DNA from 3 places in the Brevibacterium sp. FAM 27836 genome. Region 1 is predicted to be linked to each of the others. Evidence: predicted binding sites of a transcription regulator. Region 1 holds the regulator's gene; each other region holds the start of a gene.
What was found. Region 1 encodes HspR, which represses chaperone genes until heat shock. Its sites were predicted from a motif close to AAGTTGAGTCNNNNNGACTCAACTT; they were not measured.
Positions count from the first base shown of each region.

Region 2: the regulator HspR is predicted to act here: its motif matches at 1,115-1,139, upstream of ACSE4D_RS17695 (Hsp20/alpha crystallin family protein).
Region 3: the regulator HspR is predicted to act here: its motif matches at 1,334-1,358, upstream of ACSE4D_RS04325 (ATP-dependent Clp protease ATP-binding subunit).

Region 1 is NZ_CP195711.1:2,370,387-2,372,650, forward strand. It holds gene ACSE4D_RS10590 (DnaJ C-terminal domain-containing protein) at 87-1,100, shown strand; gene ACSE4D_RS10595 (heat shock protein transcriptional repressor HspR) at 1,115-1,555, shown strand; gene ACSE4D_RS10600 (DUF1206 domain-containing protein) at 1,739-2,264, shown strand, end outside.
Region 2 is NZ_CP195711.1:3,961,187-3,963,450, forward strand. It holds gene ACSE4D_RS17685 (amidase) at 1-214, shown strand, start outside; gene ACSE4D_RS17690 (ferritin) at 352-867, shown strand; gene ACSE4D_RS17695 (Hsp20/alpha crystallin family protein) at 1,163-1,648, shown strand; gene ACSE4D_RS17700 (class I SAM-dependent methyltransferase) at 1,743-2,264, opposite strand, start outside.
Region 3 is NZ_CP195711.1:913,260-915,523, forward strand. It holds gene ACSE4D_RS04325 (ATP-dependent Clp protease ATP-binding subunit) at 1-1,315, opposite strand, end outside; gene ACSE4D_RS04330 (DUF3152 domain-containing protein) at 1,532-2,264, opposite strand, start outside.

The DNA.
Region 1 (2,264 bases):
CGGGGCAGTGCCCCGGGGCTGCGGATTGTGAGAGGACAAGTGAATACCGTGATGACAGGATTGATTGGAAGGAAAGGAGGTGCCAGGTGAATACCGGACCTCAGAATGATTGGTTCGATAAGGACTTCTACAAAACCCTCGGCGTCTCCAAGGATGCTTCCGACGCCGAGATCAAGAAGGCTTATCGCAAGCTCGCGCGCAAGTATCACCCGGACGCCAACCCCGGTGATGAGAAGGCCGAAGAGAAGTTCAAGGAGATCGGCCAGGCCCACCAGGTGCTCTCCGACAAGGAATCCCGGGCCCAGTACGATCAGGTCCGCGCCATGGGCGGCGGTGCCAGGTTCAGCGCCGGTTCCGGTGGACCCGGCGGGGCTGCCGGCGGCGGATTCGACGATGTGTTCTCCGACCTCTTCGGAGGCGGCGGACGCACCAGGACCCGCACGACCTACGGCGGTGGGGGAGACGTTCCCCCGGACCTGGCGGATCTGCTCGGCGGATTCGGCGGAGGTTTCGGCGGTGGCGGTTACGGCGGCTACCAGCCTCCGCTCAAGGGCGGCGACATCAAGTCGAGTACGACGCTGTCGTTCACCGAAGCGATCAACGGTGCCTCGGTGAAGCTGAACATGCCGGGTGGGAAGCCGCTGACCGTGCGGACACCGATCGGGGTCAAGGACGGGCAGAAGATCCGCCTGGCCGGCAAGGGCAAGACCAGCCCCAACGGCGGCGAGCCCGGTGACGTCATCCTCACCGTGCACGTAAGCCCGCACCCGGTCTTCACCCGCGATGGTGACAACCTGCGGATTGAGCTGCCGATCAGCTTCGACGAGGCGGCCCTCGGCGCCGAGGTCAAGGTGCCGACCCTGGGCGGAACGCCCGTCAAGGTCAAGGTCGCACCGGGGACACCGTCGGGACGGACCCTGCGCGTGCGGGGCAAAGGTGTGAAGACGAAGAAAGGCACCGGCGATCTGCTGGCGACAGTCGAGATCGTGGTGCCGAAGAATCTGTCCAAGGAAGCCAAACAAGCGGTCGAGTCCTTCAAGGCCGCCACCGAAGGTGAGGATCCACGCGCCGGCTTGCTGGACAAAGCCAAGGCCAGCTGAGGTGGTGAATCACAATGCACATTTCATCGAGTGCGGCGGTGTATGTCATCTCGGTGGCCGCGGATCTGGCGGGCATGCACCCGCAGACGCTGCGGCAGTATGACCGACTGGGTCTCGTCACTCCGGAACGCACTGCGGGCCGGGGCCGACGTTATTCCGGGAAGGACATCGCCAAGCTGCGACTGATCCAGCAGCTGTCGCAGGACGAAGGCGTTAACCTCGTCGGGATCAAGAAGATCATCGACCTGCAGAACCAGGTCGATGCGCTCAAGAGCCGCAACGAGGAGCTCGAGGACGAGGTCCGGGCGCGCAGGTCGGCGCAGGAACGCGATGCACGCGTCTTCGCCGCCGGCACCGTGGGCGGAGACGTCGTCTCGATCTCGCGGGGACGTCGCCCGCAGGGACGTCCGGAACCAGGAGCCCTGGTGCTGTACAACCGGTACCGCCGCGGCTGAGTTGAACGGCACGATTGAGCCGAACGGCGAGGTCGGGTCGGGGCGCAATAGCGAACGGCAGCCATGAACGCCGAGGCGGAGCGCGTACCCTATTGTGGGTGCGCGCTCCGCCTTTCGAATGTGCACCTGATTGTGACTATCAACTTCGCAGATTGGTGCAGATATCGTGCGACACTGACTTCTGTGAACGAGAAAGAGAAGGTTCGACAGGTCGCCGACAGTGCCGACTCGGCGGCTCAGGAAGCCGCGGACAGCCAGTGGTTCGAAAGAGTCGCCCGTGCGGGTTTCATTGCCAACGGACTGGTCCACGCCATCCTCGGGGCGACCGCTGTGACGATCGGACTGGGCCAGGGCGGAGGCGAGGCCGATCAGGCGGGAGCCATCGGGCAGATCGCTTCGCAGCCCTTCGGCATGGTGCTGATCATCATCTGCTTCCTCGGCTGTGCGCTCATGGCGCTGTGGTGCCTGATCAATGCGTTCTTCGGTTCGGCCTCGCTGCGCGGCGCTGGAACGAAGGATCCGCAGCAGAAGCAGGGCCGGAAGCAGTGGACCGGCTTCCTCACCATGGTCGGCTCCGCCATCGCCTACCTGGTGGTCGCCGCGACATTCGCGCAGTTCGTCTTCGGCGGGGGAGCGGACTCGGGCAAGTCGAGCTCACAGGCTTCGACGACCGTGGCGAAGGCGCCGGGCGGACTGTATATCCTCATGG
Region 2 (2,264 bases), 1.6 Mb from region 1:
GCAGCTGGAGAACTACCTCGACTGGATGCGGTCCCTGTGCCTCATCTCGGCCACGGGCTGTCCGGCGATCTCCGTCCCTGCGGGCTTCTCCGCTTCGGGACTGCCGGTGGGCGTGCAGATCGTCGCCAGGCCGGGCGCCGATGTCGATCTGCTGCGCATCGCCCACGCCTTCGAAGTCGCCACCGGGCACCACGCTTCACATCCGCGGCTCTGAGGGCGAGTGCGGAGAGGTTTGGCAAACCTGCGTGGAGTTTGCCGAGCCTTTCCACACTGGAACGGTTCTAGAAAAGGTGTCACTATATTCTTGTACAGGCGGAATCGATCCGCTTGAGAATCGCAAAGGAGTAACAGATGCACCTGAGCCCCGCCATGCAGAAGGTCCTCAACGAGCAGGTCACCCTCGAACTCGAGGCCTCGCTGGTCTACCTGCAGCTGTCGATTCAGCTCGACGACCTCGACCTCCCCGGAATGACTCGCTGGATGCGCGCCCAGTCCGAGGAAGAGCAGGTTCACGCCGCCAAGTTCACTCAGCACTGCCTCGACCGCGGATTCGCTCCTCAGATCGGCGATATCGCTGCTCCGAAGGTCTCCGGCTCGCAGCCGATCGACTTCTTCAAGGCCGCACTGGCCCATGAGGAGAAGGTCTCCGAATCCATCCGCAACCTCTACCGCACCGCTCAGGCCGAAACCGACCTCGACGTCCTGCCGCTGCTGCACTGGTTCATCGACGAGCAGGTCGAGGAGGAGTCGAGCATCTCCGAGATCATCGGCCGCCTCGAGCGCGTCGGCGAAGACGGCTCGGGCGTGCTGCGCATCGATTCCGAACTCGGATCGCGTCACCCCGACATCACCGCCGACGGCGAGTGATCAGAACTCACGACGGTTGAGCCCGCTGCGCCCGCAGTGACGAAGGGCGGTCGATTCCCAGTGAATCGGCCGCCCTTCGTCATCGTCGGAGACGAAACCAGAGCCCTCGGCTCGCTGGCCAGCGCACCGGAAGGAACGACTCCGCGAAGGACCGCCTCAGCGATGAGCACGGTGACGGCGGGCCGGTCACGCAGCACCCGAACCGGACTCGCAGAACTGTGAGTTTCATGAGTTCGGAATCATTTCAAAGTTGAGTGTGTTTGACTCAATAGAGCAACCGAACGAAAGGACGCACATGGCTACACGATTCGATCCCATCCGTGACCTCGACCGCTTCTTCTCCGAGGTCACTCGCACCCCGAACTCAACGACCCTGCCCATGGATCTCTACCGCGACGGCGAGGTCTTCATCGCCCGCATCGACATGCCCGGCGTCGACCCGAGCAGCATCGATGTCGATGTCGAGGACCGCACGCTCACGGTTCGCGCACGCCGCGAATCCGAGGTCGCGGACAAGGACGTGAAGTGGCTGACCCGGGAACGGACGAACGGCACCTACGCGCGCCAGCTCACGCTCGGCAACCGCGTGGCACTCGACCGCATCCGCGCCGACTACAGCGACGGCGTGCTCACCCTGACGATCCCCGTCGCCGAGGAGGCCCGCCCCCGGAAGATCACCGTGTCCCACACCTCCGCGTCCGGCAGCGCCGAGGTCGTCGAATCGACATCGACCGACGGCGGACCGGCCGCTGACACCGCGACCGGCGGCTCTGCCGACTGATCGACCGGCAGATCCGACACGGCGGGCCGCACCTCGGGTGCGGCCCGCCGTTCGTCGTTGTCGGACACTCCTGCCCTTCCAGACAGCACCGCGCTCATGACAGCTCGAGCAGGTAGGCCAGACACATGTACGGGACATCCACGGTGCCTGAGACCGGATGTTCGTCGCGGAAGTATCCGCGCAGATTCGTCTCCACCCGGGTGCGGGTCGCTTCGTTCGATCGCAGCCAATAGGAGCGGGTGCGAGCGAGGTCGACGATGCCGTCGACGTCGAGTGGGGTCGTGAACTCGACGAGCCGATCGGCGATGAGTTCGAGCCCAGCACCCGGCTGCGGACGATACTGCGGACGGTAGACGTCACCGGCATGCATGATCCGGCTCAGACGAAGCACCCAGTCGACGCGCACGTCGAGCTGGTTGATGAGGATGAGCAGCCTGCCGCCGGGCACGAGGATCCGAGCGATCTCGGCGGCCGCGGCCGCCTCGTCGAACCAATGCCAGGCCTGCGCGACGGTGACGAGGTCGACGCTGCCTGCTTCCAGTCCCGTCGCTTCGGCCGTACCGACCCGACTGGGTGCTCGATTGCTCTCGAGTGCCACCGTGTCGGGGTCGACGGC
Region 3 (2,264 bases), 1.5 Mb from region 1:
GCGACATCCGGGCACCGGCCTGGTCGATGAGGTCGATGGCCTTGTCCGGAAGGAACCGGTCGGTGATGTAGCGGTTGGAGAGTTCGACGGCGGCCCGGACCGCCTCGTCGGTGTAGGTGACCTCGTGGAATTCGGCGTAGCGGTCCTTGAGTCCGTCGAGGATGGTCACGGCATCGGCGACGCTCGGTTCGCCCACGGTCACCGGCTGGAATCGGCGTTCGAGAGCTGAATCCTTCTCGATCGTGCGGTATTCCTTGAGCGTGGTCGCGCCGATCATGTGCAGATCGCCGCGCGCCAGTCGCGGTTTGAGGATGTTGCCGGCATCCATCGAATTCGCTTCGCCGTTGCCGCCGGCGCCGACGAGGGTGTGGAGTTCATCGACGAAGACGATCATGTCTCCGTCCTCGGCGATCTCATTCAGCGCCCCGGTCAGTCGTTCTTCGAAGTCGCCTCGGTAGCGGGTGCCCGCGAGCATTCCGGGCATGTCGAGGGAGATGATGCGTTTGCCGTGCAGCTGCTTGGGCACATCGCCGGAGTGGATGGCACGTGCGAGGCCTTCGGCGATCGCGGTCTTGCCGACGCCGGCCTCGCCGAGGAGGACGGGGTTGTTCTTCGTCCGGCGGGCGAGGATCTCAATGGTCTGTTCGATCTCGTGGGCACGGCCGATGACCGGGTCGAGGCGGCCTTCGGCGGCGAGCGCCGTGAGGTCGGTGCCGTACTTCTCCAGCACCGATCCCTGCCCGTCCTCACCGTCGGCTTCCTGACCGGGGTGCATGCCTGCGGCCTCGGCTGCTTCGGCTCCTGCCTGCAGGGCCGCCTGGGTGACTCCGGCCTGGGAGAGGATGCGGCCCGCAGGCATCTCCTGGTTGAGCACGAAGGCGAAGAAGATGTGCTCCGGGTCGATGTAGGTCGAGCCGAAGGCGCGGGCCACCTGGTAGGCGTCGAGCAGCGCCCGCTGGGCCGAACCGGTCAGCGTCGGTGTGGATTCCACCTCGGTGTCGGTACTCGCCGGAAGGCGCTCTTCGATGCTGTGAGCGATGGCCTCGGGGTCAGCACCTGCCTGCCGCACGGCGGAGATTCCCGGTTCGGAATCGACCATCGTGCGGAGGATGTGGAGTGCGTCGACCTCGGACTGTCCGTGCCTGCCGGCGAATTCGGCGGCGGCCTCGATGACTTCGTGGCTGCGCTTGCTCAGCAGGCGGTTGATGTCGACGGCTCGCCCGCGGCGGGCTCCGTTCTGTCCCTGGAGGAAGCGGGCGAGGAACTCGTCGAATGAGTCTCCACCCGAACCTGCGGGTCCGAAGAATGTGGCCAAAGCCGACCTCCTCTTTCAGAGTTGAGCGTATACGACTCAATCAACAGGAGATCCGCTGCAGTTATTCCCGCGCGAATCTGAGGTCGCCGTCACACGCCGCCACGGCCCCGATGAGGGGCTGGCGGCCGGGTGGAGCGGACGCGGTCGGACGGTCGGACGGTCGGACGGAGCGGCAGTCGCCTTCACCACGGAGCGGCAGCACAGCCTCAGACGCACTCAGCCTTTCGAGGGCCATCCATTGGGTTCGCAGCCCTGCAGACCTTTGGTCTGCTGCTGCATGAGCGGTGCGGCCTCCCCGGGGCCGGGACAGGACTCGTGACCATGGCCCAGTGCATGTCCGACCTCGTGATTGATGAGGTACTGCCGATACTGGACGATGTCATCGAACTCCTCGGTGGCCGCGACCCAGCGTTTGGCGTTGAGGATGACATTGGGTCCGTTGCGGCACGAGAGTTTGCCCAGGGTGCGCAGTGGCAGGCACATTTCGTCGACGGTGTCGGGGCTGGCGATGGAGATCATCGTGTCCTGCCCCTCGTCGACGAGTTCGATGGAGACATCGTCGATGTCCTGCCAGCCGCGCTCGTCCTGGAGGGTCCTGATGATGAAGTCGCCGGCTTCGTCGACGTCGATGGGCAGGTTGTCTTCGACGCGCAGTGCAACCTTGAAGGTCTTGCCTCCGTCGCGGTTGAGTCCGGTCTCTTCGGCCGGTCGATCCCATTTCCCGCTGCCGTGAGCGTCGATGTCGTCTTCGCTGACTCCTGCCGCGCCGGCGTCATCGACGTTCGCGGTTTCGGTCGGCGCAGGCGACTCCGTCGGGTCGTCGCTCGCCTGGCCGCTTGTCTGGTCACTCGGGCCGGGCGATGCCACGGCAGTCTCGGCTGCCTTCGGGGTCGGCCGGGTCTCCTCGTCTGCGGCGGGCGCACAACCGCTCAAACCGATGAGCAGCGAG